4 regions of the Streptomyces sp. NPDC087844 genome follow, and region 1 is predicted to be linked to each of the others. Evidence: riboswitches for the same ligand, from Rfam matches in the RefSeq annotation. Region 1 holds a riboswitch; each other region holds the start of a gene.
The links. Region 1 has a riboswitch for cyclic di-AMP ahead of ACIOKD_RS04410 (NlpC/P60 family protein). Riboswitches for the same ligand answer to the same signal wherever they lie in the genome.
Positions count from the first base shown of each region.

Region 2: linked by a shared signal. The riboswitch ahead of ACIOKD_RS18545 (peptidoglycan DD-metalloendopeptidase family protein) and the one ahead of ACIOKD_RS04410 (NlpC/P60 family protein) in region 1 are both predicted to bind cyclic di-AMP.
Region 3: linked by a shared signal. The riboswitch ahead of ACIOKD_RS03965 (transglycosylase family protein) and the one ahead of ACIOKD_RS04410 (NlpC/P60 family protein) in region 1 are both predicted to bind cyclic di-AMP.
Region 4: linked by a shared signal. The riboswitch ahead of ACIOKD_RS22735 (C40 family peptidase) and the one ahead of ACIOKD_RS04410 (NlpC/P60 family protein) in region 1 are both predicted to bind cyclic di-AMP.

Region 1 is NZ_JBIUVD010000002.1:170,653-177,980, forward strand. Features, by position in the region: gene ACIOKD_RS04390 (LuxR C-terminal-related transcriptional regulator) at 1-167, shown strand, start outside; gene ACIOKD_RS04395 (class I SAM-dependent methyltransferase) at 343-651, opposite strand; gene ACIOKD_RS04400 (NlpC/P60 family protein) at 801-1,859, opposite strand; gene ACIOKD_RS04405 (hypothetical protein) at 2,372-2,725, shown strand; gene ACIOKD_RS04410 (NlpC/P60 family protein) at 2,872-4,050, opposite strand; cyclic di-AMP (ydaO/yuaA leader) riboswitch at 4,057-4,229, opposite strand; gene pcrA (DNA helicase PcrA) at 4,817-7,328, shown strand, end outside.
Region 2 is NZ_JBIUVD010000008.1:215,688-223,015, forward strand. Features, by position in the region: gene ACIOKD_RS18535 (tyrosine-protein phosphatase) at 1-730, opposite strand, end outside; gene ACIOKD_RS18540 (alpha-galactosidase) at 899-3,007, shown strand; cyclic di-AMP (ydaO/yuaA leader) riboswitch at 3,292-3,467, shown strand; gene ACIOKD_RS18545 (peptidoglycan DD-metalloendopeptidase family protein) at 3,472-4,425, shown strand; gene ACIOKD_RS18550 (SGNH/GDSL hydrolase family protein) at 4,822-5,607, shown strand; gene ACIOKD_RS18555 (TetR family transcriptional regulator C-terminal domain-containing protein) at 5,708-6,328, opposite strand; gene ACIOKD_RS18560 (Glu/Leu/Phe/Val dehydrogenase dimerization domain-containing protein) at 6,497-7,328, opposite strand, start outside.
Region 3 is NZ_JBIUVD010000002.1:61,654-68,981, forward strand. Features, by position in the region: gene ACIOKD_RS03940 (SurA N-terminal domain-containing protein) at 82-729, shown strand; gene ACIOKD_RS03945 (nucleoside triphosphate pyrophosphohydrolase) at 789-1,775, shown strand; gene ACIOKD_RS03950 (globin domain-containing protein) at 1,870-3,072, opposite strand; gene ACIOKD_RS03955 (cytochrome P450) at 3,244-4,539, shown strand; gene ACIOKD_RS03960 (transglycosylase family protein) at 4,758-5,660, shown strand; cyclic di-AMP (ydaO/yuaA leader) riboswitch at 5,879-6,049, shown strand; gene ACIOKD_RS03965 (transglycosylase family protein) at 6,054-6,761, shown strand; gene eno (phosphopyruvate hydratase) at 7,168-7,328, shown strand, end outside.
Region 4 is NZ_JBIUVD010000011.1:206,648-213,975, forward strand. Features, by position in the region: gene ACIOKD_RS22700 (adenosylmethionine--8-amino-7-oxononanoate transaminase) at 1-49, opposite strand, end outside; gene bioB (biotin synthase BioB) at 42-1,250, opposite strand; gene ACIOKD_RS22710 (8-amino-7-oxononanoate synthase) at 1,494-2,690, shown strand; gene ACIOKD_RS22715 (DUF397 domain-containing protein) at 2,674-2,910, opposite strand; gene ACIOKD_RS22720 (helix-turn-helix domain-containing protein) at 2,920-3,789, opposite strand; gene ACIOKD_RS22725 (ATP-binding protein) at 4,050-4,493, shown strand; gene ACIOKD_RS22730 (DUF6328 family protein) at 4,632-5,132, opposite strand; gene ACIOKD_RS22735 (C40 family peptidase) at 5,231-5,704, opposite strand; cyclic di-AMP (ydaO/yuaA leader) riboswitch at 5,708-5,894, opposite strand; gene ACIOKD_RS22740 (hypothetical protein) at 6,266-6,574, opposite strand; gene ACIOKD_RS22745 (ATP-dependent Clp protease proteolytic subunit) at 6,582-7,298, opposite strand.

The DNA of each region.
Region 1 (7,328 bases):
AGGTCCTGCGGCTCATCGCCCGCGGGTATGCCTACAAGGAGATCGCCAAGCAGCTCTTCATTTCCGTCAAGACGGTCGAGTCCCATGTCTCGGCGGTCCTGCGCAAGCTCCAGCTCTCCAACCGACACGAGCTGACACGGTGGGCGACGGCACGACGACTGGTCTAGGACTTGCCCGCCAGCCGCCAGCCGCCAGCCGCCAGCCGCCAGCCGCCAGCCGCCAGCCGCCAGCCGCCAGCCGCCAGCCGCCAGCCGCCAGCCGCCAGGCCTGGGCGAGTGGTGTGGCGCCCGCACAGGGTGGTGGGGGCCGGTGGTGGGAGGCCGCTCACAGATCGTCGCGGCCTCAGGGGTGGTCGGCCGTCACGCGCGTGCGGGCCGCGGCGAGCGAGGCGGCCGAGACGTCCACCGCCGTGAAACGGGCCGCCGGGCTCGCCGCGACAAGGTGGACCGTCTGGGCGCCCACGCCGCAGCCGACCTCCAGGACTTCGCTGCCTGGTGGGTAGGCCGTTCCGGCGTGGAGGAGTTCCGCGAGGGTGTCGGCCTGGTCACCGAGGCGGCGGGACTCGTGGGCGGAGTAGCCGTGGACGTAGTCGATAAATGTGGCGAGGGCGGGTGGGGCGACGGCGGGAGTGGTGTCGGCAGGCGTGGTCATGAGCGTGAGCCTCGTCCGGGGACGGCCCCGTGGACAGGTCCAATGAGGAAGCCGTATGGGGGACCAAATGAGGAGGGCCGCAACCCCCCTCGCGTCACTTGCGCGCCTCCCCGCGCGACTCACGTGCCCCTCACACACCACTACACCACTCACGCCACCCGCGTCGCCCCCGCGAACGGCATCTCGTCGATAGGCGCGACCCGCACGGGAGCCGACGGGTTGGGTGCGTGGACCATCTGCCCGTTGCCCACGTACAGCCCTACATGAGAGATGCCCGAGTAGAAGAACACCAGGTCACCGGGTTGGAGTTCGGATCGGGAGACGCGTTGGCCCGCGTTGATCTGCGCGTATGTCGTCCGGGGCAGCGAGATGCCCGCCGAGCGGTACGCGGCCTGCATCAGACCCGAGCAGTCGAAGGCGTCGGGACCGGTGGCACCCCACACGTAGGGGCTGCCGAGCTTTCCGTAAGCGTACGAAACCGCGTCCGACGCCCGGGAGTTGGGGGCGGTCGTAGAGGGGGAGCCGAGGGCGCGGGGAACCTGTCCGGAACGTGAGGCGCGTGCGGTGTCCGGGTCGTCCGCGCCAATGCGGACGCGGTCCGCGTCCGGCAGCCGGGACAGCAGTTGGCGTGCCTCGCCGAGCTTGCCAGTGACTGTCTTCTTGTGGCGTTTGAGGTCCGCCTGTCGTGCTGTGAGCGAGGTGAGTTCGATGTGTGCGGCACCGCGCAACTGCTCGATGTCGCGCAGTTGTGTGCGTACGCGGGAGACCGCCGAGGCCTGCCTGCTGCCGGCCCGCTCGGCGAACGCCGCCCCGTCCAGATACTGATCGGGGTCCGAGGAGAGCATCAGTCCCAGCGCGGGATCGATGCCGCCGTCCCGGTACTGGGCGGTCGCCAGCGAACCGAGTGCGTCCCGTTCGTCGTTGAGCCGGTCCGTCTTGCGCGCCGCCTCGTCCTGCAGCGTGCCGAGTCGGCCGGCCGCCTTCGTGGACTTCTCCTTCGCGCCGTTGTACTTCTCGGTGGCGACCTCCGCCTCCTGGTACAGCTTGTCGACCTTCGCCTTCACCTGGGCCGGCGTCAGCTCGGGTGCGGCGACCCCCGTCCCGTCGAACCCGGTCGCGCTCGCCACCCCCGCGAGGGCGATGGTGAAGGCGGTGCGGGCCGTACCGCCGCCGAGTGAGCGCTGTCTGGGCTTGCGGTGTGCTGCCACGTGCGATCCACGTTCCTTCCGTACGGCCGCCGGGGCATTGAGACGTCCACGGCGGCGGCCCTCAAGGGCTGGTTGCACGTCCGGCGGCAGCCCGCACAGGGGGAGCGGGCCGCCGCCGGACTTCTTGGCGGTGGTACCGACTGCCGCCCTGGCCCGGGCGGTTGTGGTGGGGAGCCGGTCACCTGGGGAAGGACGCTAAACCTCACGATGCGCCGGTGGTAACGGCATGTACGGAAGTGGTGGCACTCGGCCACGAGCTGACCGGGTGCGACCGTGATCCGGGCCCGGTGCCACCGACTTGGCGCGGTGGGGTGACCGATGTTCACGTTGTGGGGGAGCGGCACGCGCGACGGTGCTATGGACTCCGCCCGGGGCCTGCCAGGAGCCTGAGGTGCGGGCCGACGCGGGCCGACGCGGGCCGACGCGGGCCGACGCGGGGCGACGCGCGGCGACGCGAGCCGGTGCGGGCCGGTGCGAGGCGGCATGCGGGCGTCCGGTTAGGGTCCGGGCTCATGGACGTACTCATTCATGTCTTCGTCGCCCTGCACATCATCGGCATCGCCTCCCTGCTGGGCGGCTTCCTCACCCAGCTGAAGGCCATGGGCGGCGGCACGGCCCGCTTCACCCCCGCCATGCTCCACGGCGCGCTGACCATGCTGGTCACCGGCGCGGTCCTGGTCGGCCTCAACCAGGCCGACGACCAGACCGTCAACAACATCAAGATCGGCGTGAAGCTGGCGCTACTGGTCGTGATCCTCGGCCTCGTCTACGTGAAACGCGACGACGAGAAGGTGGAGAAGGGCCTGTTCGCCCTGGTGGGCGGGCTGACCACGGTGAACGTCTTCATCGCGGTGCTCTGGACCTGAGCGACCGACCCGGAATCCGACCCGGAATCCGACCCGGAACACGGACGGGGTACGCGGACGGGGTACGCGGACGGGGTACGCGGACGGGGTACGCGGACGGGGTACGGCACACACGTGCCGTACCCCGTCCGGATGCGGGTGGGCCCCTAGCCCGGCCGTACCACGCTGTGGACCGGCATGTAGTAGATCGACTCCTCGCGGACGTAGGCACCCGGCTTCGGGGCGTGGATCATCATGCCGTCGCCGATGTAGATGCCGACGTGGCTGATGTCGTCGTAGAAGAAGACCAGGTCGCCGGGCTGGGCGTTGTCCACGGAGACGGTCGTGCCGGTCTCGACCTGGTCCCATGTGGTGCGCGGGAGGGTCACTCCGGCGGCCTTCCAGGCGGCCTGGGTCAGACCGGAGCAGTCGTACGAACCAGGACCGCTGGCGCCCCAGACGTACGGCTTGCCGATCTGGGCGCGGGCGAAGGCGAGCGCCTTGGCCGCCTTGGTGGAGGAGGCGGAGTCCGATCCCGGCACGCTCCCGGTGCCGGTGCCGGTGCCGGTGCCGGTGCCCGCGCCCGTTCCGGCGGCGGCCCCGGTGCCCTGCGTCGCCGCCTCCTGGCGCCGGCGCTCCGCGTCGGCTGCCTGCTGCCGCGCCAGCTCGTCCGCCTTGCGCCGGGCCTTTTCCTGCTTCTCCCGCTCGATCGCGGCGAGGCGGACCTTGTCCTCGGCGGTCAGCTTCGAGAGGAGCTCGCGCGCCTCGGCGAGCTTTCGCTGAACGTCCGCCTTGGACGTCTTCAGCGTGCTCTGCGTCGTGGTGAGCGTCTCCAGACCCTCGGAGGCCTCCTGCCGCCTCTTCGACGTGGTGGCCCGCTGGGTGACGTACTCGTCGACGGCCTGCTGCTGGCGGGCGGTCAGCCGGTTCATCAGCTGGGTCTGGTCGAAGTAGTCCTGCGGGTTGTCCGCGAGGAGGAGAGAGGCCGTGTCGGGGGCGGACGCTCCCGTGCGGTACTGCGCCGCGGCGAACGTCCCCAGCGCCTCGCGCGCGGTGTTGAGCTTCTCCGTACGCTGCGCCACGTCGTCGAGGAGCGTGGCGACGCGCTTGCGTTGCTTGGTGGTCTTCTCCTTGGCCGCGTTGTACTTCTCGGTGGCCGTGCCAGCCTGCTGGTAGAGGTCGTCGATCTTCTTCTGGACTTCCTCCGTGCTGGGCGTGGGCTCCGCGGCAGGCGAGGCGTCCGCCGTCTGGGAGAGCAGGGCCACCGAGGTCAGGGCCGCGGTGGCGAGGGCCGGCGTCCGTACGCCCAAGGGGCTGGGGGGCCGCGACTTGCGGTGTGGCGCCACGAGGGCGTCTCCTTCCGTCATCCGCCTACCGAGTTAGCTGTCGGGTTCGGGCGAATGCTTCGGAAGGTTTGCCCTACGGTCCTTGTCCCGCGAGGGAGTCGGACCGATTCACCCCAGGATCGGTTGGGTCCCCGGTTCCGGAGGCCGCGAGGGCATGCCGGATTCGGCGGAGCCCGCTCGGCCCGGCGTTGTTCGCCGGTGCGGGTCGAGCGGTCTACGCGAAAGTTAGCCAATACGTGTGGCACCTGTGAAGTTTGATGTGCGATATGCCCGATACATTTTCGTGACCTGGGCCACGGATGCCGTCCGCTGACGTCAATTGGTCGTGATCTGCTCCGAGTTGTCCCTGAGGGGCGCGGGAGCGCGGTGGCCGGGTCGCGGAGCGGCGCCCGCGCCGACGGGCCGGTTCCGGCCGCCTCGGTCATTACCTCAGGCAGGTGGTGTGCCGGTGCGCCCTGTCTCCGCACGGCTATACGGAAATCATCCATACGCGGTTCGGGTGCGGGGCGAAGTGGCGCCCTGCAGCGGTAGCGCCGGGCGCGACACGACACGGCGCGGCGCGACACAGCACGACAGGGCGCGACACGACACGGCACGACGGGGCGCGACGGGGCACGGCGCGGCACGCCAAGACACCGTCATGGTCGCCGTGTGTAGTGACGCACTCATTACGGGTGAGGGTCCCCCTCGGCCGCCCGGCCCGGATTCCGCCGAGTTTCCGGGGTGGCGGCCGGGTGTCAGTGGGGGCGCCTAGACTCGGAGAGCGATGAGCAGCCTCTTTGATGACAGCTTCCTGGCGGACCTCAAGCCCTCCCGGGCCCACGAGGAAGAGCCCCCGCCGCCGCCCGAGGACGAGGCGCCGGACCACGGTCCGGACGACCTGTTCGGCGGGCGCTTCGACGTGCCCGCGAGCCGATGGGGGTCCCCCCGGTCGAGCGGGGTCGAGACCGGGGGAGGCTATTACCGCGACGGCGCCCCTCGGCCGCTCATGGACCCGGCCACGCTCCTGGACGGGCTGAACGAGAACCAGCGCGCCGCGGTGGTCCACCATGGCTCACCCCTGCTCATCGTGGCCGGCGCCGGTTCCGGCAAGACCCGTGTGCTCACCCACCGCATCGCCCACCTGCTGGGCGAGCGCAAGGTGCACCCCGGCCAGATCCTCGCGATCACCTTCACGAACAAGGCCGCGGGCGAGATGAAGGAGCGCGTCGAGCAGCTCGTGGGCCCGCGGGCCCACGCGATGTGGGTCATGACCTTCCACAGCGCCTGCGTGCGGATCCTGCGCAGGGAGAGCAAGAAGCTCGGCTTCACGTCGTCCTTCTCGATCTACGACGCCGCCGACAGCATGCGGCTCATGGCCCTGGTCTGCCGTGACCTGGATCTCGATCCCAAGCGCTTCCCGCCGAAGTCCTTCAGCGCCAAGATCTCGAACCTGAAGAACGAGCTGATCGACGAGGAGGACTTCGCCGCCCAGGCCTCCGACGGCTTCGAGAAGACCGCCGCCCAGGCCTACGCGATGTACCAGTCGCGGCTGCGCGAGGCGAACGCGCTGGACTTCGACGACCTGATCATGACGACGGTCAACCTCCTCCGCGCCTTCCCCGACGTCGCCGAGCACTACCGCCGCCGCTTCCGGCATGTCCTCGTGGACGAGTACCAGGACACGAACCACGCGCAGTACTCCCTCGTCCGGGAGCTCGTCGGCAGCGCCACGGACCCCGTCGCGCACCCTGAGGACGTACCGCCGGGGGAGGGCGACCTCCCGCCGGCCGAGCTGTGCGTCGTCGGTGACGCGGACCAGTCGATCTACGCCTTCCGCGGCGCGACCATCCGTAACATCCTCCAGTTCGAGGAGGACTACCCGAACGCGACGACGATCATGCTGGAGCAGAACTACCGCTCCACGCAGACGATCCTGACCGCCGCCAACGCGGTCATCGAGCGCAACGAATCGCGCCGCCCGAAGAACCTGTGGACGAACGCGGGCGCGGGCGCGCGCATCACGGGCTATGTCGCCGACACCGAGCACGACGAGGCGCAGTTCGTCGCCGAAGAGATAGACCGTCTCACCGACGCGGGCGACGCGAAGGCCGGCGACGTCGCCGTCTTCTACCGTACGAACGCCCAGTCCCGTGTCTTCGAAGAGATCTTCATCCGGGTCGGCCTGCCCTACAAGGTCGTCGGCGGCGTCCGCTTCTACGAGCGCAAAGAGGTTCGGGACGTCCTCGCGTACCTGCGGGTGCTCGCGAACCCCGAGGACTCCGTACCGCTGCGCCGCATCCTGAACGTGCCCAAGCGCGGCATCGGCGACCGCGCCGAGGCGATGATCGACGCGCTCTCCCAGCGCGAGAAGATCAGCTTCCCGCAGGCGCTGCGCCGCGTCGACGAGGCGTACGGCATGGCGGCCCGCTCGACGAACGCCGTCAAGCGGTTCAACACGCTGATGGAGGACCTCCGGACGATCGTCGAGTCCGGCGCGGGCCCGGCGACCGTCGTGGAGGCGATCCTCGAACGCACCGGCTATCTCGCCGAGTTGCAGGCCTCCACCGATCCCCAGGACGAGACCCGCATCGAGAACCTGCAGGAACTCGCCTCCGTGGCCCTGGAGTTCGAGCAGGAGGCGGCCGGCGGCGAGGATGCGGGCGCGGGCGCGAACGAGGGCGAAGGTGAGGGCGAAGGTGAGGCGGAGGGTGAGGCCGAGGGCGGTACGCCGACCGGGCTCGCAGCCTTCCTGGAGCGGGTGGCCCTGGTCGCCGACTCCGACCAGATCCCCGACGAGGACGAGGACGGCTCCGGGGTCATCACCCTCATGACCCTGCACACCGCCAAGGGCCTCGAATTCCCTGTCGTCTTCCTGACCGGCATGGAGGACGGCGTGTTTCCGCACATGCGCGCCCTCGGCCAGACCAAGGAGCTGGAGGAGGAGCGGCGCCTCGCGTACGTCGGCATCACCCGCGCGCGCGAGCGGCTCTACCTGACGCGCGCGTCGATGCGCAGCGCGTGGGGACAGCCCTCGTACAACCCGCCGTCCCGCTTCCTGGAGGAGATCCCGGAGGCGCATCTGGACTGGAAGCGCACGGGTTCGATGGGGGCGGTGGCCTCCGGTCCGGTCGGCGGTGTGGCGGCCTCTCTGTCCTCCTCCCGCTCGCGCTCGGCGGCGTCGGGCGCGTCCGGCTTCGCGACGCGGCGCGGTTCCTCGGAGAAGCCGGTGGTGTCGCTGGCGGTCGGAGACCGGGTCACACACGACCAGTTCGGCCTCGGCACGGTGGTCGGAGTGA
Region 2 (7,328 bases), on a different contig from region 1:
ACGCGTCGACCCCGCCCCAGGTCTCCTCGATCGTGTCGAACGCCGCCGCCAGGTACTCGGCGCGTGCGTCGAAGAGCGGGCTGAGCAGCTCCATCACCTCGGGGGTGTACGCCGAGGAGGAGGAGCTGCCGCGGTGGACCTTGTAGCGGCGGTGCGCCGCGTTCGACTCCAGGTAGTCCGCCTCGATGGCCTCGCGCTCGACGCCCACGGCGAGGAGTGTCACGGCGACGGAGAGACCGGCCCGGTCCTTGCCCGCCGCGCAGTGCATCAGGGCCGGGACACTGTCCTCGGCCAGCGCGTGCAGCACCTGACGATGCTCGGCCGTGCGCTCCTTGATGATCGTGCGGTAGGACGTGATCATGCGGTTCGCCGCCTGGCCGTCCGCGAGCAGTTCCCGCAGCTCGTCCAGGTTCCCGTCGCGGACCATCTTCCAGAACTCGGCGCCGTCGGCGGGGTCCGTCAGCGGCAGGTTCACATTGCGCACCCCGGGCAGCTCGACGTCGGCGCCCTCCAGCCGCTGGTCGGCCGCATTGCGGAAGTCGAAGATCGTGTGCAGGCCCAGTGAGGCGAGGAACGCGGCGTCCGAGGGCGTCGCGTGCGCCAGGTGGCCGCTGCGGAACAGCCGTCCGTACGCCACCCGCCGGCCGTCCGCCGTCGGCAGGCCGCCCACATCGCGGAAGTTGCGTACGCCGGCCAGCTCGGGTTCGGTCGACGGGACCTGCTGCGTCACGGGGGCTCCTCCCCTCGGCCACCGACGCGGCTCGTCGGCGAGGTGCGTATCCGACGATACGACATGGGTTCGTGGGCCAATGAGTTGTCCACAGGCGTTGCCCGAAAGGCAGGTCGGCCCTGATGATGTTGGGGCTTGAGCGTGCCTGTTCGAATATGTGAGGGCTTGATGGTAGAGATCGGCGCAGACGGCCGTACGTGGCTTCTTTCGGGACCCACGAGCAGCTACGGCCTGCGGCTCGGTGACGAGGACGAGCTGCTTCATCTGCACTGGGGCCCGAGGATCGCGCTCGCCGACGCCGAGGCGCTCGCCGCGGGCCCGGGTCCCGAGTACTGGGCGTTCGAGGCCACCCTCGACGGCCATGAGGAGTACCCGGTCGAGGGCGGCCCCCGCTTCGTACGGCCCGCGCTCTCCGTGCGCACGCCGGAGAGGCGCGGCACCGAATGGCGCTTCGAGGGGTACGAGACCGCCGACGGGGAGGGGGCCGCCGAGGCCGCCGGTGACGAGTTGCGGCTGAGGTTCTCCGACTCCGGGCTCGGCGTCACGCTGCACTACCGGATGCGGGCGGGCACCGACGTCGTCGAGCGATGGGTGACCCTCGCCAACGAAGGGCCCGCCCTGGAGGTGCTGCGCGCCGACTCCGCGACCTGGACGCTGCCGCGGCACGACGGGTGGCGGCTGTCCCAGCTGCACGGACGCTGGGCGGCCGAGTCCCGGCTCGTGCGCTCCGAACTCACCTACGGCGAGAAGATCATCGGCAGCCGACGCGGGCACACCGGGCACCAGCATCTGCCGTGGGTCGCCCTGGACGCGGACGGCACGGCGACCGAGGAGCTGGGCGAGGTCTACGGCTGCGCCCTCGCCTGGTCGGGGACCTGGCGGATCGCGGTGGCCCAACTGCCCGACGCGCGCGTGCAGATCACCGGCGGGGCCGGATACGACGACTCGGGTCTGCTGCGGCTGGAGCCCGGGGAGACCTTCGTCACTCCCGTCTTCGCGGGGCTGTGGAGCGACGGCGGCTTCGGCGGGGCGAGCCGCGCCTGGCACGCGTACCAGCGCGCGCACGTGATCCCGGACGCGGACCAGGACCGGCCCGTGCTCTACAACTCCTGGGAGGCCACGGAGTTCGACATCTCCGAGGAGCAGCAGCGGGCCCTCGCCCGCCGGGCCGCCGACGCGGGTGTCGAGCTGTTCGTGGTCGACGACGGCTGGTTCGGGGCACGCACCAGCGACCGGGCCGGCCTCGGCGACTGGACGGTCAACCGGGACCGCTTCCCCGGCGGCCTCCGGCCCCTCAGCGACTACGTGCACGGGCTGGGGATGCAGTTCGGCATCTGGGTCGAGCCCGAGATGGTCAACCCCGACAGCGACCTGTACCGCGCGCACCCGGACTGGGCGCAGTTCCAGCCGGGACGGAAGCGGACGGAACTGCGCAATCAGCTCGTCCTGAACCTCGCCCGCGAGGACGTCCAGGAATACCTGTGGGAGCAGCTCGACGCGCTCCTGGCCAGTGCGCCGATCGACTACGTGAAGTGGGACTTCAACCGCTGCTTCACGGACGCGGGGTGGCCCGGCGAGGCGTACCCGCAACGGTTGTGGGTGGATCATGTGCACGCCCTGTACAAGCTGTTGGACCGGCTGCGGGCGGCCCACCCGGGCGTAGCCTTCGAGTCCTGCTCGGGCGGCGGCGGCCGGATCGACCTCGGGATCATGGCGCGTACGGACCAGGTGTGGACCTCGGACAACACGGACCCGCTGGACCGGCTCGCCATCCAGCACGGCTTCAGTCAGGTGCACCCCGCGCGGGCCATGGCCGCCTGGGTCACCGACAGCCCGAACACGCAGCTCAACGGACGCGTCAGCTCGCTGCGCTTCCGGTTCGTGAGCGCGATGGCCGGGGTGCTCGGCGTCGGCGGCGACCTCACCCGCTGGACCGAGGAGGAGCTGGCCGAGGCGCGGACCTGGGTGGAGCTCTACAAGGAGATCAGGCCCGTCGTGCAGGGCGGTGAGCTTCATCGGCTGCGGGCGCCGCAGGGCGGACTGAGCGCCGTCCAGTACGTCCGTGACGGTGACGCCGTCGTCCTCGCCTGGCTCCAGGCCCAGCATTACGGAGAACCGGCCGCGCCGGTGAGGCTGCGGGGCCTCGACCCGTCGGCATCGTACAAATGTCTCGAAACGGGCGAAGTCCACCGAGGTGCGGTGCTGTTGCACCACGGGTTGCGGACGGGGTTGCGTGGGGACCTCGATGCGGCAGTTATCCGCCTGCGTCGCGTGTGACTGATGTGTCCGTAATGGAGCCTTCATTCCAACTCGCGCCGGAGTGAAGGCTCCTGGGGCGGTCCTTGGTGAGCAGCGTCATACCCGTGACGTTCCGCTGTCGCCATGCTCACGTAAGTCCGCTTTGTTTTCAGGGGTTCAACAAACCAGGGACAGCCCGTATTCACGCAGGGTGACCGGTATTTCGGTCGAGGATCAAGAAAACGGGGCACACAGGAAACCCTCAAGCTTGTTCCGGCCTCTTCATGTCGCTTACGTTCGCCTCCAATCCGGACGGACGCCCAATCCTGCCGCCGCCCGGAATCCGCACACTCACCCGTATGTGGCAGGAGCGGGGGACCCACAGGTAGTACGCCTGTTCCGGTCTCCGGAACGGCTTGGGGTTAAGTCGTGCGAAAGCACGGCCGGGCATCTCCAGCTCGCACCCGACAGCTCACCTCGCAGGCGCCGGAGAGGAATTCGTCATGCCCGCGAAGGGTAAGCACCGCCGTCCCAAGTCCCAGCGTTTCACCCGATCCATAGCCGTGGCCGGAACGGGGGGCGCAGCACTCGCCCTCCCGCTGCTCGGTGCCGCCGGAGCGCACGCCGCGACTCCGCAGACCGCCGCCGATTCCGTGTCGAGCGCCGCGAATGTCGCGAATGTCGCGAGCGTCGAGTCCGCCGCTGCCGCACCGACCGCGGAGAAGCAGGCCGAGGCGAAGGCCGAGGCGAAGAAGGCCGCGACCAGGACGTACGCCGTGCGTTCGGGCGACTCCCTGTCGAAGATCGCCGACACGCAGGACGTCAGTGGCGGCTGGAAGAAGCTGTACTCGGACAACCGCACGTCCATCGGCGGCGATCCGTCTCTCATCCACCCGGGCCTGAAGCTCGCCATCGGCGGCAAGGCGGCGGCTTCGAGTTCCGACTCCACCGCCCCCAAGTCGTCCGGCAAGTCCGCCGACAAGTCCGCCGACAAGCCCGCGGCCAAGAAGACGACCACGGCGTCCAAGGCCGCGGACACCTCGACGGCCACCGGCTTCTCGCTGCCGGTCTCGGGGGCTTCCATCGGCACCGCGTACAAGATGTCGGGCAGCATGTGGTCCAGCGGGTACCACACCGGTGTCGACTTCGTGGTTCCCACCGGTACCGCGCTCAAGTCCGTCGGTGCGGGCACGGTCGTCTCCGCGGGATGGGGCGGCGCGTACGGCAACCAGGTCGTCATCCAGCTCGCCGACGGCCACTACGCCCAGTACGCGCACCTGTCCTCCCTCTCCGTCTCGGCCGGTCAGACCGTGACCGGCGGACAGCAGGTCGGCCTCTCGGGTGCCACGGGCAACGTCACCGGACCGCACCTGCACTTCGAGATCCGCACCACCCCGGACTACGGCTCGGACGTGGACCCGCTGGCGTACCTGCGCGCCAAGGGCGTCTCCATCTGACGCCGGCCGACGCCTGCTGACGCCTGCTGACGCCTGCTGACGCCTGCCGACGCCTGCTGGTGTCGGCCGACGCCTGCTGGTGTCGGCCGACGTCGCCGACGTCGATTCGCGTCGATCGGTGCCGACCGCCCGGCTCGTCTCCGAAGGCCGGACCCTGTGATCCCCGGGGTCCGGCCTTCGGCATGTCCCGCTCCCCCGACGACCTCCTCGCCACACCCCGCGGCGCCGGGAGCTGCGGCAGCGCCACCGAACGCGTCCCTTATTCCGGGATTGACCAACACTTGACGAGTGGCTTATCTCACCGGGCGTCAACCCCGTCCTACGGTCGCGTAGGTCACACCTCAAGGTGAATCATGGGCCGACGTGGCAGACGATTCGAAAGACGACAACAGATCAGTGATCGGGTCGTACGTGGCGGTGGGGGACAGCTTCACCGAGGGCGTCGGCGACCCTGGTCCGGACGGGGCGTTCGTCGGCTGGGCCGACCGGTTCGCGGTACTGCTCGCGGACCGGCGGCCCGAGGGCGACTTCGATTACACCAACCTCGCGGTTCGCGGGAAGCTGCTCGACCAGATCGTCGAGCACCAGTTGCGGCGGGCCAGGGAGCTCGCGCCGGACCTGGTCTCCTTCTGCGCGGGCGGCAACGACATCATCCGGCCGGGCACCGATCCCGACGAGGTCGCGGAGCGATACGAGCGTGCCGTCGCCGACCTCACGTCGGCCGTCGGCACGGTCCTCGTGACCACCGGGTTCGACACCCGCGGCGTACCCGTGCTCCGGCACATGCGCGGCAAGATCGCCACGTACAACCTGCATCTGCGGGCCATCGCGGACCGGTACAACTGTCCGGTGCTCGACCTGTGGTCCCTCAAGACCATCCAGGACCGGCGGGCCTGGGACGGCGACCGGCTCCATCTGTCGGCCGAGGGGCACACCCGGGTGGCCCTGCGCGCCGGCCAGGTCCTCGGCCTTGAGGTGCCCGCGGACCCGGACCAGCCCTGGCCCGTGCTGCCGCCGCGCGGCACGCTGGAGATGCGGCGGGACAACATCCACTGGGCACGCGAGTACCTGGTGCCGTGGATCGGCCGGCGGCTGCGCGGGGAGTCCTCGGGCGACCGCGTGGAGGCGAAGGGGAGCCTGTCTTTGAACGACATCAAGTCGTGGATAGAGGCCGTGGCCTGAGTGTTTGAACGCTTGCGTACCTGAACGCCTGCGTACCTGAACGCCTGCATGTCTGCGTGCCTGAATGCCTGAATGCCTGAATGCCTGAGGGATGGTTGCCTCAGGCATTCGGAGCCTGGGGCTCGACGTGGTCGAGCCCCAGTTCCCGGGCCAGCGCCTCGTCCACCCACTGCTGGGTGCGGGCGCGTGAGACCGCGCCGGGATACGCCGTCATCTGCACGGCCAGCCCGTCCAGCAGGGCGGTGAGGCGCAGTGCCGTGGCCGTCGGGTCCGGGCACCGGAACTCGCCCGCCGCCACACCCTCGGCGATGACCTCGGTGAGCGCGGCCTTCCACTGCCGGTCCAGGTCACGGGTGACGTCCCGCAGCGCCGGCTCGCGCAGTGCCACCGCCCAGCCCTCGATCCACAGGCGCCAGCCCTTGGCCTGCCCGGTCGGCGCGTACCAGCGCACGGCGGCCCGCAGTCGTCGCAGGGCCGTCGTCCGGCGGCCGAGGAGCTTGCGCAGATGGGCGAGGTCGTCCGCGGCCGCGTACGTGAACGCGGCGGCGACCAGTTTCTCCTTCGTGGAGAAGTGATAGAGCACGAGGGCGTTGCTGACCCCGAGCGCGTTCGCCACATCGGCGATCCGCACCGCGGACACACCGCGCTCCTCGATCTGCCCGATGGCGGCCCGCAGCAGTTCCTGCCGCCGCTCCGCCACACCCAACCGCACTCTCGCCACCGGGCAACCCTATGGCGTGGCCGGGGGCGATGCGTCCGGAAGGGCGGTTACCGGCCGCGTGCGCACCATCATGGTGCGGGCCTCGCGGGGCCTTCACGGACCCGGCCGTGAGGGCGTCGGCGTCGGTGTCGGCATCGGTGTCGGTCTGGCCCCGGCGCGGTGGGGTCTTCAGCGGTACCGGCCGAACCGGTTCGCGATCTCCGGCAGGCGTTCCGCGACGATGGCGTGCGCGGCCGCCCGTGGTGTCGAGCCATCGGTCTCCGCGCGTGCGAGCGTCTGCTCGATCAGGGCGCGCATCGAGCGGCGCGTGTACGCGAACGCCTCCTCCGCGTCGGCCCCGATGTCACCGAACAGCGTCCACCACCACCAGGCGTTGGTCCCGGAGTTGACCACGACGTCTGGCAGGACGGTGACTCCGCGCGCGGCGAGCAGTTCCTCCGCCTCCGGCAGGACGGGCATGTTGGCCGCCTCGACGATCCAACGGGCCGTGATCCGCTCCTGGTTGACGATGTCGACGGCGTACGAGACCGCGGCCGGAACCAGTACCTCGGCCCCCGCGGACAGCCAGGCGTCACCGGGCAGTTCACGGTCGGCGGGGCGCAGGGCCGAGCGGTCGACCGTGCCGTACGTGTCGCGTGCGGCGAGCAGCGCGTCGATGTCCAGCCCCTCGGCGTTGGCGATCGTGCCCTTCACGTCGGCGACCGCCACGACACGCAGCCCCGCGCGCGTGAGGAACCGGGCCGTGGCCCCGCCCATGGTGCCCAGGCCCTGTACGGCGACCCGTGTACCCGCGTACGCCACCCCGGCCCGGTCCAGTGCCGCCAGCACCGACTCGGCCACCCCGCAGCCGCCGACCAGCTCGTCCAGGCCGATGCCGTCCACCTCGACCGCGAACGCGTCCGCCAGCCGCCGGCGGGCCGCCTCCTCGTCGTCGAGCAGGGGGTACACCGCCTGGATCGACGACACCAGGCCCGCCTCCGTCGCGGCGCGGTCGACGAGA
Region 3 (7,328 bases), 110 kb from region 1:
GCCGAGAGCCGGTCCCCTGCCTAACATCGATCATCGCAAGACTTTGTGCACCGTCGCACAATCTCCTACAGGAGGTTTTCCTTGCACCGCCGCCGTCGCACCGCGTTCCTCCTCACCGCCGCTCTCGTCACCGCGGCCCCCCTTCTGACCGCCTGTGGCAGCGACGCGCATCCCGGTGCCGCGGCCGTCGTGGGCGACGACCGCATCACGGTCTCCCAGCTGGAGAACCGGGTGAACGAGGTACGGACCGCACAGCGGGCCGCCACCACGGGCGAGGCGCAGTACGAGCAGGCCATCGCCAAGTCCGGCGGCCTCACCCGCGACACCCTGCACGGCATGGTCCTCGACCGGGTGCTGCACCGGGCCGCCGACGACGCGGGCGTGACGGTCACCCGCAAGGCGATCCAGGAGGTCCGCACCGGCCTGGAACAGCAGGCCGGCGGCGCGAAGGCCCTGGAGGTGAGCTGGCTCCAGCAGTACGGAGTGCCGCCCGAGCGGCTCGACGACAACCTCCGCGTCCAGATCGAGGCCCAGAAGCTCGCCGCCGCACTCGGCACGGACACCAGCCAGCCGGCCTTCTGGAAGGCGCTGTCCGAGGCCTCCAAGAAGCTGGACGTCGACCTGAACCCCCGGTACGGCAGCTGGGACGTCGAGAAGAGCAGCCGCGTCGACGCCAAGCTCCCGTGGGTACGCGATGTCACGGCGGCGGCGTCCCAGAAGACGGCGTAACCGCTGAAACCCTTCGAGAGCCCGTACCGTCCGGCGCACGTGACCTTGATGTCGGTGGCGTGGGTTACGTTCGAGGTGTGAACGCATCCAGCCCCGGGCGCATCGTCCTGCTCACCACCAGCCACCGTGTCGCGCCCGGACTCCTGTCCTGGCCCGCCTGGCAGGCGCTGCACGGCGCCGACCGCGTCCTGTGCGCGGACGGCGCCCACCCGCAGCTGCCGTACCTGCGCGAGGCGGGCATCCAGGTCGAGGAGGCCGCGCCCGGCGCCCGGGAGCTGGTCGACGCCTGCGCCGGGGGGCGCACGGTCACCGTCGTCGCCACCGGCGAGGGCGAACCGCGGCTGACCGACGGGCTGGCCCGGCTGGCCGGCACGGGACGCGTGCAGATGCCCGACCTCGAACTGCTCCCCGCCTCGTACGACCTCCCGGGCGCCCGCCTCCTCGACCTCGTCCAGGTGATGGACCGCATCCGCCTCGAATGCCCCTGGTCGTCGCAGCAGACCCACAAGGGCCTCGCCAAGTACGGCATCGAGGAGGCGTACGAACTGGTCGAGGCCATCGAGGAGGGCGACCGGCACGAACTGCGGGAGGAGCTCGGTGACGTCCTGCTCCAGGTCGTCTTCCACTCCCGGATCGCCGAGGAGGGCAGCCTGGAGGACGGGTCGGAGCCCTTCTCCATCGACGACGTGGCGGCCGGCATCGTCACCAAGCTGATCCACCGCCACCCGCACGTGTTCGGCGACGAGACCGCCTCCACACCGGAGGAGGTCAAGGAGCACTGGCTGCGCACCAAGGCCGAGGAGAAACAGCGGACATCCGTCACGGAGGGCGTCCCTCTGGGCCAGCCCGCCCTCGCGCTGGCCGCGAAACTGGCCTCCCGCGCGCGTACGGCCGGCCTCGACGCCCCCCTGCCCCAGGGCGAGGGCATCGGCTACGAACTCCTGGCCCTGGCAGCCCGGGCGGAGGAGTCCGGCGTAGACCCGGAAGCAGCCCTCAGAGCAGCCGCCCGCTCCTACCGCGACGCGATACGAGCAACGGAGTCCTGAGCGCGCCGGTAGGGGCGCGACCGGCCACGAAGCACCCGCAGGCAACGCACCGGCCCGCAGGTGAAGCACCGGCCTCCCCGCGAAGCGCGGAGCGCTACCGCGGCTGGGGCCGCCGCAGCAACCACGCCCCAGTCCCCACCGCCTGGTCGCGGCCCCGGACCCGGTCCCGCCCCGTGGACGGGAGTTCGTCACAGAAAATCCGTTCCGGCTCCGCACCCAGCCCGGGAAGCACCGCGGAGGTCTCCGCGACCAACCCTGGCGGCCCCGCCAGATAGACATCGTGCCGCGCCCAGTTCGCCCGGTTCCCCAGAGCCGTCAGCAGCCGCTCCGTGGCCTGGGCCTTCGGGCGCCCGGGTGCGGGCGTGAGCACGGTGACGTCCAGCCAGGGCAGCCGCGTGCGCAACCCGTCGAGCACGGCCCGGTCGTAGAGGTACGCGACATCGCGGGCCACGACGAAGAGCCGGGCCTCGTCGTACGTGCCGGGCGCCCGCCCCAGCTGCTCCAGCAGAGCCTTCACCGGAGCCCAGCCGGTACCGGCCGCGATGAAGGTGAGGGGCCGCTCCACGGGCGTACGGAGGGTCAGCCGACCGCCCGGCGCGCCGAGCCGCAGGACATCGCCCTCCCGGACGCGCCGGACCAGTTCGGGCGACAGGGCGCCGCCCGGGACGAGGCTGACGTGCAGATCGAGCGTGCCGTCGCAGCGGGGCGCGTTGCCGACGGAGTACGGGCGCCAGACACCCGGCACCCGGGGGCTGCCGACGCTCACGTACTGGCCCGGCAGATGGAGGAGGGGCCGGTCCGGACGGAGCGTCAGTACGGCGAGATCGTCCCCATGCCCGGTGCGGCCGACGACCTCGGCGTCCCACCAGGACGGCTGCCCCTGGCTCTCCGCCTCCCCCGCGCCGTCCAGCATGGCGTCCGCGATCAGCGCGTACGCCTCGTCCCAGGCCTTCTCCACCTCCGCGCTCCACGCCGACCCGGACACGGCCGCGAACGCGGCGATCAGGCTGTCTCCCACGGCCGTGTAGTGCTCGGGGCGCGCCAGATACTTCCGGTGGTCCCGCCCCAGCTCCCGGAGGTACTCATGCAGTCCCGGCCCTTCCAGGCGGGCGACGACGAGCGCCAGAGCGGTGAACAGACGGTCCCGCTGGCGTTCCTTGTCCTGCGGGGAGTCCAGCGGGAACAGGGCGCGGACATCGGGGTGGTGCCAGAACAGATGCGAGTAGAAGTACTTGAGCGCGAACTCGGCCCGCCTTTCGACGACCGCGAAACTGGTCCGGAGTATTTCGGGGTCCACGCTCGCGAATGTAGGTAGCCGGAGAGCCGGACAGTCAAGAGGCAGTACCTTTCGGGACAGCCCAGGGTGAAAAGCGTAAATCGGTCATAGTCGCGACCGGTGGGCGCGGGCGACCGCGGGCCGCCAGGACGCCGGGCGGGCTCGGGCCGCCCCTCCCGATACCGTCGAGGAGTGACCGAAACGCCTGCACAGCCGCCCGCGCCGACCACGGGGCAGCCCGTCCCCGAACTCTTCAGCTGGGAGTTCGCCACCGATCCCTACCCGGCGTACGCCTGGCTCCGTGAGCACGCCCCCGTGCATCGGACGAAGCTGCCCAGCGGGGTGGAGGCGTGGCTCGTCACCCGTTACGCGGACGCCAAGCAGGCCCTCGCCGACGGCCGGCTCAGCAAGAACTCCGCCCACCACGACGAGCCCGCGCACGCGAAGGGCAAGACCGGCATTCCGGGCGAGCGCAAGGCCGAGCTGATGACCCACCTGCTCAACATCGACCCGCCGGACCACACCCGGCTGCGGCGGCTCGTCAGCAAGGCGTTCACACCCCGGCGGGTGGCCGAATTCGCCTCCCGGGTCCAGGAGCTGACGGACCAGCTGATCGACGGGTTCGCCGAGAGGGGGGAGGCGGACCTCATCCACGACTTCGCCTTCCCGCTCCCCATCTACGCCATCTGCGATCTCCTCGGCGTCCCGCGCGAGGACCAGGACGACTTCCGCGACTGGGCCGGGATGATGATCCGGCACGGAGGCGGGCCCAGGGGCGGTGTCGCCCGGTCGGTCAAGAAGATGCGCGGCTACCTCGCCGAGCTGATCCACCGCAAGCGCCAGGAACTCACGGACGTGGCCGCCCCGGGGGAGGACCTGATCTCCGCTCTCATCCGGGCCTCCGACCACGGCGAGCACCTCAGTGAGAACGAGGCCGCGGCGATGGCCTTCATCCTCCTGTTCGCCGGTTTCGAGACAACCGTGAACCTCATCGGGAACGGCACCTACGCCCTGCTCACCCACCCGGAGCAGCGGCGGCGGCTGCAGGACTCCCTCGCGGCCGGCCACACGGACCTGCTCGCGACCGGCGTGGAGGAACTGCTCCGTTACGACGGGCCCGTGGAGCTGGCCACCTGGCGGTTCGCCACCGAACCGCTCAGCGTCGGCGGTCAGGACATCGCCGCCGGTGACCCCGTACTCGTCGTGCTCGCGGCGGCCGACCGTGATCCCGGCCGGTTCGAGGACCCGGACACGCTCGACCTCTCCCGCAGTGACAACCAACACCTCGGTTACGGGCACGGAATCCACTACTGCCTCGGCGCGCCCCTCGCCCGGCTGGAGGGCCGGACCGCGCTGGCGACGCTGCTGACCCGCCTGCCCGACCTGCGACTCGCGGGAGATTCGGCGGATTTGAGGTGGCGTGGCGGGCTCATCATGCGTGGGTTGCGCACGCTTCCGGTGGAGTTCACCCCGGTCGCGAAGTCTTGACGGAAGTTCTGCGGCTGTAGCACCGAAGGCAACGGAAGGTGAGACTCCGTCAACTCTGTGATCTTCACGTTATCTGCGCTGCATCGACTTGTGACAAGAGTTCGAGTGCCACTACGTTCACCCATCAATGCGGCAGGTCCGCCCGTCGCAGCAGTCACGAGCACGGCTTTCCGCCGTGCCCCGTGCGTACTCCTTGCTGTCACGCGAAAGGCAACCGCATGCTCTCCGGGAACGGCCGCCATCGTCGCCCCCGCCAGGCCCCGGCGCTCCTCGTCGCCGCCGGCGTGGCCGGATCGGCCATCGCGATCCCCCTGCTCGGTGCGAGCGGCGCGAGTGCCGCCAGCGGCACGACCTGGGACGCGGTCGCCGAGTGTGAGAGCGGTGGCTCATGGAGCGCCGACACCGGCAACGGGCTCTACGGCGGCCTCCAGATGAACCAGGAGACCTGGGAGGAACACGGTGGCCTCGACTACGCGCCGAGCGCCGACCAGGCCAGCCGTTCGCAGCAGATAGCCGTCGCCGAGAAGATCCTCGCGGACCAGGGGACGAGCGCCTGGGTGACCTGTGGTCTCGTCGCCGGTCTGACGCAGGACTCCGACTCCGCCGACGTCGACACGGGCCTCGCCGAGGACTCTCCGAGCCCGTCGGCCGACGCGGACGCGACAAAGGGGAGCGACGGCGCGAAGTCCGACTCCTCGACGGACTCCGATGCGAAGTCCTCCGACGACTCCGCCTCGGAGTCACAGAGAACGGACAGCTCGTCCGCGGACACCAAGGCGAAGAGTGACGACTCGGACAAGTCGTCCCAGAATGACGACGCTTCGGCCGACGCGGCCGCGGACAACTCCGGCCGTCATCGGGGTGGCAGCGCCGAAGAGGTCGACATGGCCCCCCGCGCTGACGACTACGCCGGCCGGCACGCCTCGCGCATCGACAGCACCTCACGCGTCCTCGCCGACGAAGGCTCGTACGCGGTCCGTTCCGGGGACAGTCTCTCCAGCATCGCCGACTCCCTTGGTGTCGACGGCGGGTGGAGCGAGCTCTATGCCGCGAACAAGGACAGCATCGGCGCCGACCCGGACTTCATCATCCCCGGTCAGCGCATCACGGTCGACGGCTGAGCGGCATCGAGCAAGTAGTGATCAAGGCGCCGAATCGGGCGAAAACCAGCGGTAGTTCGCGCTGAATGTCCGATTTGGCGAATTGAGACATGGATCTCAACACCCCTGATCGTCTTTGAAATTCGGCGCGGCCCGTGTCTACGGTCGTGACCGCTCGCCATTGGTGAGCCCCGACGGTCGCACGCCGAATCCTGCCAACGGCCGTACGGGAACAGTCGTCGCGTAAAGCGCCGTAGGCAGGAGCGGGGGACCCAAGGTAAGTGCCGGAACCGGTCGTCGAGACCGGGTACGGCTTGGGGTTAAGCCGTGTGACAGCAGTGTCGCGCGGCCGGGCAACTCACTTGGCCCGAACCCGACAGCTCACCTCGCAGGCGTCGGTGAGGGGATCACTTCATGCTGCTTTCGAGCAAGGGCAAGCACCGTCGCCCGACACTTGCCAACCGGACTACCCGTCTCGCCACGCTGGCCGGTGTCACCACCGCCGCCGTCGCCGTCCCGCTGATGGGCGCCACGGGCGCCTCCGCCGCCACTGCCTCCGAGTGGGACACCGTCGCCCAGTGCGAGTCCGGCGGCAACTGGTCGATCAACACCGGGAACGGCTACTACGGCGGCCTGCAGTTCTCGTCCTCCACCTGGGCCGCGTACGGCGGCAGTTCGTACGCCTCCACCGCCGACCAGGCGTCCAAGTCCCAGCAGATAGCCGTCGCCGAGAAGGTCCTCGCGAGCCAGGGCAAGGGTGCCTGGCCGAGCTGCGGCGTGGGCCTGTCCGGCGCCTCGACCGGTGGCTCCACCGCCCCCTCGGGCTCCGACAGCTCCAACCAGGGCACCTCGCAGCCGCAGCAGCAGAACTCGCAGTCCTCCGAGGAGCGCGCCTCGCGTTCCCAGGACCGTCCGGCCGCGAAGAAGACCGTCGAGACCCCGACCGGCAAGAAGGTCGAGAAGGGCGACGGCGAGTACAAGGTCGTCAAGGGCGACACCCTCAGCGGGATCGCCGACAAGAAGAACGTCAAGGGCGGCTGGGCGAAGCTGTACAAGCTGAACGACGACATCGTCGACGACGCCGACTTCATCTTCCCGGGCCAGCAGCTGCACCTCAGCTGAACCCCGGCTGACGGTGGCGCCGGATGTCCGGTCGAGGCACTGGCCGCTCGGCCTCGACCGGAAGTCCGGCCCACATCCGAATCGCCGCTGAACCACAGCGCTCTCACATCCGTGTCCTTCATAGTGGAGGCCTCGTGAGGGCCACCCCCGTCCCCCACGGGCTCCCCGCTCCGGTGCGTGTTCCCCCGTACGCACCGGGGCGGGGCTTTTCTGTGAGTGCCTCCGCCCCTGCCTCCGCCCGCGTCTTTGTTCCGTTCGGAAACAATTTCCTCTCGGTTCTGTCCAGGAGGCGGTCGAGGGCTGGCCGATCCCCGGCAGCCGGTTAGGCTCATCCCGCGGGGCCACCACGGCCTGCGCGCAACCGGGCCTCCGGCCCGGCACAGCTTGTGTCACATCCCAGAAGGAGATGCTCGTGCCGTCCATCGACGTCGTCGTAGCCCGGGAAATCCTGGACTCCCGAGGCAACCCCACGGTCGAGGTCGAGGTCGGCCTCGACGACGGCAGCACGGGTCGTGCCGCCGTTCCGTCCGGCGCCTCCACCGGTGCCTTCGAAGCAGTCGAGCTCCG
Region 4 (7,328 bases), on a different contig from region 1:
GGACCTGATCGGCAGCCATGCCCACGCCGGGCGCGGGCAGATCAGGCATTGGGCGCGAGATCCGTTCCGGCGCCCCGGCGGCGTACCGAGACCAGGTCCGTACGCGCCGCGGAGACCGGTTCCGGGGCCTGTTGTCCCGGGGCCCGCTCCGTGCCGCCCGAGCCACAGGGACCGCGGCCGGCGCCCTCGTGCGAGCCGCACCCCGCGTCCGCGTCCGTGTGCGAGCCGCATCCGGCATGCGCGGTGGCCCGGTGCTCCGGGAGCGTCACCTCGCCCGTGCCCTCCACCTCGAAACCGGCGTCCGCGATCATGTCCAGGTCGGCCTGGCCCGCCTGGCCCTCACTGGTGAGGTAGTCGCCGAGGAAGATCGAGTTGGCGAGATGCAGGGCGAGGGGCTGCATCGTACGGAGATGGACCTCACGGCCGCCCGCGATACGCACCTCGACGTCCGGGCAGACGAACCGGACCATCGCGAGGATGCGCAGACACCGCTGCGGGGTGAGGTTCCACTCCTTGGCGAGCGGGGTGCCCTCGAAGGGGATCAGGAAGTTGACCGGGACCGAGTCCGGGTCGAGCGCCCGCAGCGCGTGGACGACGTCGACGAGGTCCTCGTCGCTCTCGCCCATGCCCGCGATCAGACCGGAGCAGGCGGACAGACCCGCCGCGTGCGCCTTCTGGACCGTGTCCACGCGGTCGGCGTACGTGTGGGTGGTGGTGATGTCCCCGTACGTCCCCTCCGACGTGTTGAGGTTGTGGTTGTAGGCGTCCGCCCCCGCGTCGCGCAGCCGCTCGGCCTGGCCGTCCGAGAGGAGCCCGAGGCACGCGCACACCTCGACGCCCTCGTGTCGGTCCTTGATCGCCTTGATGGTGTCCGAGACCCGGTCGACGTCACGGTCGGTGGGACCGCGTCCGCTCGCCACCAGACACACCCGCTTGGCGCCGCCCGCCAGCCCGGCCGCCGCGGCCTGGGATGCCTGGTCGGGCTTCAGCCAGGTGTACTTGAGGATCTCGGCCTTCGAACCGAGCCGCTGCGAGCAGTAGGAGCAGTCCTCGGGGCACAGGCCCGATTTGAGGTTGACGAGGTAGTTGAGTTTCACCCGTCGGCCGAACCAATGGCGGCGTACCTTGCCGGCCGCGGCCACCACATCGAGGAGTTCGTCGTCGGAGGTGGCCAGCACGGCCAGTGCCTCGTCGCGGGTCGGCAGCTCGCGCCGAAGCCCCTTGTCCAGCAGCGTGTTCAGCAGGTCCATGAGGTCCGATCCTGGCCTATCCGACCGCGCCGGGCCAAGGAGGAACCAGACAACAGAGAGCGGTCGACGTGTGGGCATTGCCACACCATGGGTGGCTGGTGGTCCGGCTAGGGTCTGTGCGTTGCCTACAAAAGGCGGCTGTGCAGGGTCTGCACAGGACAGTGGGGACGGCCGGGCGGAAAGTCGTGTGTCGGGGCCCCATGGGACACCCGCACCCACCCCCACCTCATGGCCGGAGGACATATGGCCCGATCGCCGTTCGAGTGGATCGACGAGCAGGCACGGGCGCGCACCCGGGCCGGACTCGTCCGTACCCTGCGCCCGCGCCCCGCCGACTCCGCGCTCCTCGACCTCGCCGGGAACGACTATCTGGGCCTCGCCCGGCACCCCGAGGTCACGGAGGCCGCCGCGCGGGCAGCCAGGACCTGGGGAGGCGGCGCCACCGGCTCCCGGCTCGTCAGCGGCTCCACGGAACTGCACGCGGAACTCGAACGCGAACTGGCCGAGTTCTGCGGCTTCGAGTCCGCCCTCGTCTTCTCCTCCGGGTACGCGGCCAATCTCGCCGCCGTCACCGCGCTGGCGCCGCACGGCTCGCTCATCGTCTCCGACGCGGGCAATCACGCCTCGCTGATCGACGGCTGCCGGCTCGCGCGGGGCACCACGCAGGTCGTCGCCCACGCCGATCCCGACGCCGTCCGCAAGGCGCTGGACACGCGGACCGGGCCCGCGATCGTCGTCTCCGACACGGTCTTCTCGGTGGACGGCGACGCGGCCCCGCTGACGGCACTGGCCGCGGCCTGCCGGGAAGCGGGCGAATCCGGTGAGTCCGGTGCGTCCGGTGAGTCCGGTGCGCTTGGTGAGTCCGGCAGGTCCGGCGCGGCGCTGGTGCTGGACGACGCGCACGGTCTCGGTGTCATCGGCGACGGGGGGCGGGGCGCCGCGTGGGCGGCGGGACTCGCGGGCGCGCCCGACGTCGTCACCACCGTCACCCTGTCGAAGTCGCTCGGCAGCCAGGGCGGTGCCGTCCTGGGACCGGCCCACGTCATCGACCATCTGGTGAACGCGGCCCGCACCTTCATCTTCGACACGGGTCTGGCCCCCGCGGCGGCGGGCGCCGCCCTGGCGGCCCTGCGTCTGCTGCGCCGGGAACCGGAACGGGCCGCACGCGCGCGTGCAGTGGCCACCACGCTGTACGAGCGCCTGACGGCCGAGGGGCTCGAAGCCGTACGGCCCGACGCCGCGGTCGTCTCCGTGCGCGCCCCCTCCCCGGAGCAGGCGCTGCGCTGGGCCGCGGAGTGCCGTGCGGCGGGTCTGGCCGTCGGCTGCTTCCGTCCCCCGTCGGTCCCGGACGGCATCTCACGGCTGCGGCTCACGGCCCGCGCGGATCTCACCGACGGACAGCTCGACCGGGCCGTCGGCGTGATCATCGAAGCGCGCTGACAAAGCCTTCCCAGGCCGCGGGGGCGAAGAGGAGGGCGGGCCCCGACGCGTTCTTGGAGTCGCGCACCGCGAGCAGTCCGGCCCACGGGCCGAAGTCCGGCCGGGCCGTCTCGACGCAGTTGTTCATTCCCGTGCTGCGGCTGCTGCGCTGCCACCGCACACCGTGCAGATGAGCGCTGGGACGGTTGCTGAAAGGTACGTACCGAGGCGTGGCGGGCATGGTGCCTCCTTATGCGCCGTCAGCTACACCGGCGATGAAGTCCAACGTGTCCCCGGGCGAAAGGGCGAGGCCCTGAAGGGAGTTGAAGGCCTCCTCGTACGACTGGAGGTCTTCTCTCCGTTCGAGATAAAGGCTACTCGTCAAGTGGTCGAGAACAACCACATCCAGATCAGATCTGTTCGTAAACGAAAAAATAACAAAGGGCCCGGTGACTCCGACGTGAGCCCCGACTCCGAAGGGAAGAACCTGAATCCGCACGTGAGGGAGGTGCGCGGCCTCCCGCAGCCGCTCCAACTGCCGTGCCATCACCTCTGGTCCGCCGACGGTCCGCCGCAGCACCGCCTCGTCGAGAACGGCACTCAGGCGGAGCGGTGTGTTCGAACGCAGTACGTCCTGGCGCGCGAGGCGCACCTTCACCAGTACCTCCACCAGCGCGTCCACCCTGCCGTCGTGCGCCCCGCCCACCGCGGCCCGCGTCACCTCGCGGGCGTACTCCGGCGTCTGGAGGAGGCCGGGGACCACGGAGTTCTCCAGCGTGCGCATGGCACCCGCCTGCGACTCCAGACTGATGAAATCGCTGTACGTCGCAGGCAGGAGGCCCCGATAGGCGTGCCACCAGTGGTGCCGGCCGTCGTCGTCCGAGCCGGCCAGCACGACGAGTAACTCGTGCAGCTCCGGGTCCCGGACGTCGTACGCGTCCAGGAGCCGCCGCACGTCCGCGGGCTTGACCCCGCTGCGGCCGGTCTCGATCCGGCTCACCTTGGACTGATGCCAGCCCACGAGGCGGGCCGCCTCACCGCTCGTGAGGCCCGCGCGGGCGCGCAGGGCACGCAGTTCGGCGCCGAGCTTACGTCGGCGCACCGCGGGGCCGTACTGCATGGCCGTCTCCTTCCGACCGTCGCGCAAGCGCTATGGCGCCCGGCGTCACGCCGACGGTAGAGGACAAACCGGCTGACCGCCCAAATACGGTCGACGGTCGCAGAGTTCACCGCTTCGAGCGACAGATATATGCATATCTTGGTGGATCGGCACCACGAACGCCGAGGTAGTGGCACGCTGGCGCAAGCACCAGGCCGGGACCGTCTCGAAGTCATCCGCTTCGGTCGGGCCCCGGTCCCGTGGGAAAGGGACGACGTCGCATGGCAGACCACCAGGAAGCATCCGTCACTCTGCCGAGCGATCCCGCCTCGGTCTCCGCCGCCCGTACGTATGTCACCGACGTCCTGGCCACATGGGGACTGCCTTCCGACTCGGAGACCGCCGACACGGTCCGGCTCATCGTCTCCGAACTCGCCACGAACGCGGTACAGCACACCTTCGGACTGTCACCCACCTTCACGGTGGACATCGAACTCGACCGTGACGAACAGCTGCGCATCGGCGTGACCGACAGCCACCCGCGCTTCCCGAAACGGCTGCCCGCGGCCGTCCAGCAGGACAACGGCCGGGGCATGGTGATCATCCGCTGGCTGACCGCGGAGTCCGGTGGCAAGCTTTCGGTCCGGTCCACCAGGGAAGGCGGAAAGACCGTGTCGGTCACGCTGCCCTGGACGGTACCGGTGGAGCCGGTCTCGGCCGACTGACCGACGGCCCGTGACGGCGCCCTCAAGGGGCGCGGGGCAGTATCGACATGCGGCTCCGCCGCGTAAGCGCGACCAGCCACGACACGCCCGCCGACAAGATTTCAGACATTCACAAGATTTCAGACATTCAGCGGAGCGCTAGCCCTCATCGTCCGAGGTCTTGTCGACGGCCCGTTTCAGCAGGTATGGCAGGACCTCCCACAGACCGACGCAGAGGAGCAGAGTGGTCGCCCCGGCCACGATCCCCTCGGTCCGGTCCACCGCCACGTCCACGACGAGCAGCACGGAACCGGTGAGAGCGAGCGCGAGCACGGCCAGGCCGGCCTGCGCGAGCCGGGACGAGGCATTGACCACCAGCGGCTTGGCGCCCCGCTGGAACAGCCGCCGGTGCAGGGCGGCGGGGGCCGTGAAGAGTGCCGCCGCCAGGACCGAGAGCAGCAGGGTGACGACGTACGTGGTGCGCTGCACGGTGTCGAGGGACGGGAACCGCGGGGTGAAGGCGAGGGTGAGCAGGAAGGCGAAGAGGATCTGAACGCCCGTCTGGGTGACCCGCAGCTCCTGGAGGAGTTCGAGAAAGTTCCGGTCGGCGCGCTCAAGACGGGTCTCGTTGCGCCCCTCGTGGTGGTGCGGATCGGCCATAAGTGAACGAGTAACCATTCAGCCGCCGAAATCACGCGTCATGCCCGGGTCCCTCACGGGGCGGCCGTGGAGATCGCCACGGCCGCCCCGTGGGTGGATCACCTGACCCGGCCGTACCAGACGCTCTTCGTCCAGATCTTCTGGAGCTTCACCACATCCCCGGTCTTCGGCGAGTGCCAGATCCGTCCCTTCCCGGCGTAGATGCCCACGTGGTAGACGTTCCGGCCCGAGTGGAAGAAGACCAGGTCCCCCTGCTTGCGCTTCGAGGAGGAGACGTGGTTCGTCTTGTTGTACTGGGCCGCAGCCGTGCGGGGCAGCTTCTTGCCCGCCTTCTTGAACGAGTAGAGCGTGAGGCCGGAGCAGTCGAAGCGCTTGGGCCCCACGGCCCCGTACTTGTACGGGGCGCCCTTCTTGGAGGCCGCCACCTTGAGTGCCTTCGTCGCGGGAGTGGCCGCTTCCGCATCGGACGCGAAGCCAGGGGCCACTATGCCGCCGCCTACGGCGGCGATGGTGAGGACCGATGCGGTACCGGCCCTGCTGAACAGCGACGGGACACGATTGAGCGCAGTCATGCGCAACCCTTCGTCAGCCGCCTGTGAAGGATGACCTGTCGGATTCGGGCTGGCGAAGTTGCCCGGCCGCAGCTGCGGCTTCACCCCAAGGGCCACTCGGATCTCTCCGGCGGCCCGTCGTGCCTGGGTCCTCCACTCCTGCCGATGCACTTCTGTCGACCGGTCATCCGGGCAGCGGCAGGACTCGGCGTCCGCCCGGACCGCCCCGCCGCTTGTGGCGGGGGCTTGTCGTCGCAGGGATCTTGACGCACTGATGTCCCAAAAGCCGAGCGGAATCGGCGATTTGTGGTCTTACTCACCACTCACCCGTTCGGGTGGACAGCCCTTTCTGCGGGTGGGTGTCGAGAGCCTCAAGGACCCTCGCACCAGCACTGGAACAGTTGATTCCGCCTCGGACGTACGTGCGTTGCGCAACTCGCCGGGGCCTGGGGGAGCAGTTGCGACTACGCCGACCGGGGGTACGCCGTCTGGTGCGTTTCAACTCCGGTGCGGACGCTTCGTCAAGTGCGCGCGTGAGGCCGGACCGAGGGGTGTGGTGTTTGTCAGGTGTCGGTGTCGGTGTCAGGTGTCGGAGCTGGGCGGCAGGGCGACCCGGCTCGCCCTGCGCTCACCGTCGAGGACGCGCAGGGCCCGCGCCAGGGTTGCCGCGTGCAGCTCGTGTTCGCCCCGCTGGTGCATCAGGGTCAGGGCGTCGCGCAGCGCGGTGGCCCTGCCGACCAGTGCCTGGGCCGCGCGCAGTCCGCGGTAGGTGTCCCCGGAGTGTGCCGGGTTGATCCGGCCGAGGAGGTCGACCACCTCCAGATACCGGTCGATCAGCTCGGCTTCGGCCCGCGTCAGAGCCGGCAGCGGGGGCAACTCGGGTGGGAGCATCGGCGGATCACCCCGCGCCGGGTGCGTCGGACGGGCCGGATGTGCCGGACGGGCCGGGTGTGTCGGACGCGCCGAGGGCAGTCTTGCGGCTGGGGACGATCCGGTCGATCAGCCCGTACTCCAGCGCCTGGTGGGCGTCGAGGATCTTGTCCCGCTCGATGTCCGCGCCGATCCGCTCCCGGCTATGCCCCGTGTGCCGGGCGAGCATCTCCTCCAGGCGGGCGCGGGTGCGCAGCAGTTCGTCCGCCTGGATGGCGAGGTCGGACGCCTGTCCCTGAACCGGCTCGGACAGGAACGGCTGATGGAGCAGAACGCGGGCGCCCGGCAGCGCGTACCGCTTGCCCGGTGTGCCCGCCGCCAGCAGCACCGCGGCGGCCGACGCGGCCTGGCCCAGGCAGATGGTCTCCACCTCGCAGCTGACGAACCGCATCGTGTCGTAGACGGCCGCCATCGCGCTGAAGGAGCCGCCTGGGGAGTTGATGTAGAGCGAGATGGTCCGGTCGGGTGCCTGGTACTCAAGGTGCATGAACTGCGCCATCACGTCGTTCGCGGACGTGTCGTCGATCGGCGTCCCGAGAAAGACGATCCGTTCTTCGAGGAGCTTGGAGTACGGATCCATGGTCCGCGTCCCCGAACTGGTGCGCTCGGTGAACTCGGGCAGGACGTGGCGGGCGGACGGCCGAGCTGGCGGCTGAGCTGGCGGTCGGGTTGTTGAGCGGGTCACGACACACGCCTCCTCTGGGAGAGGTCCTGT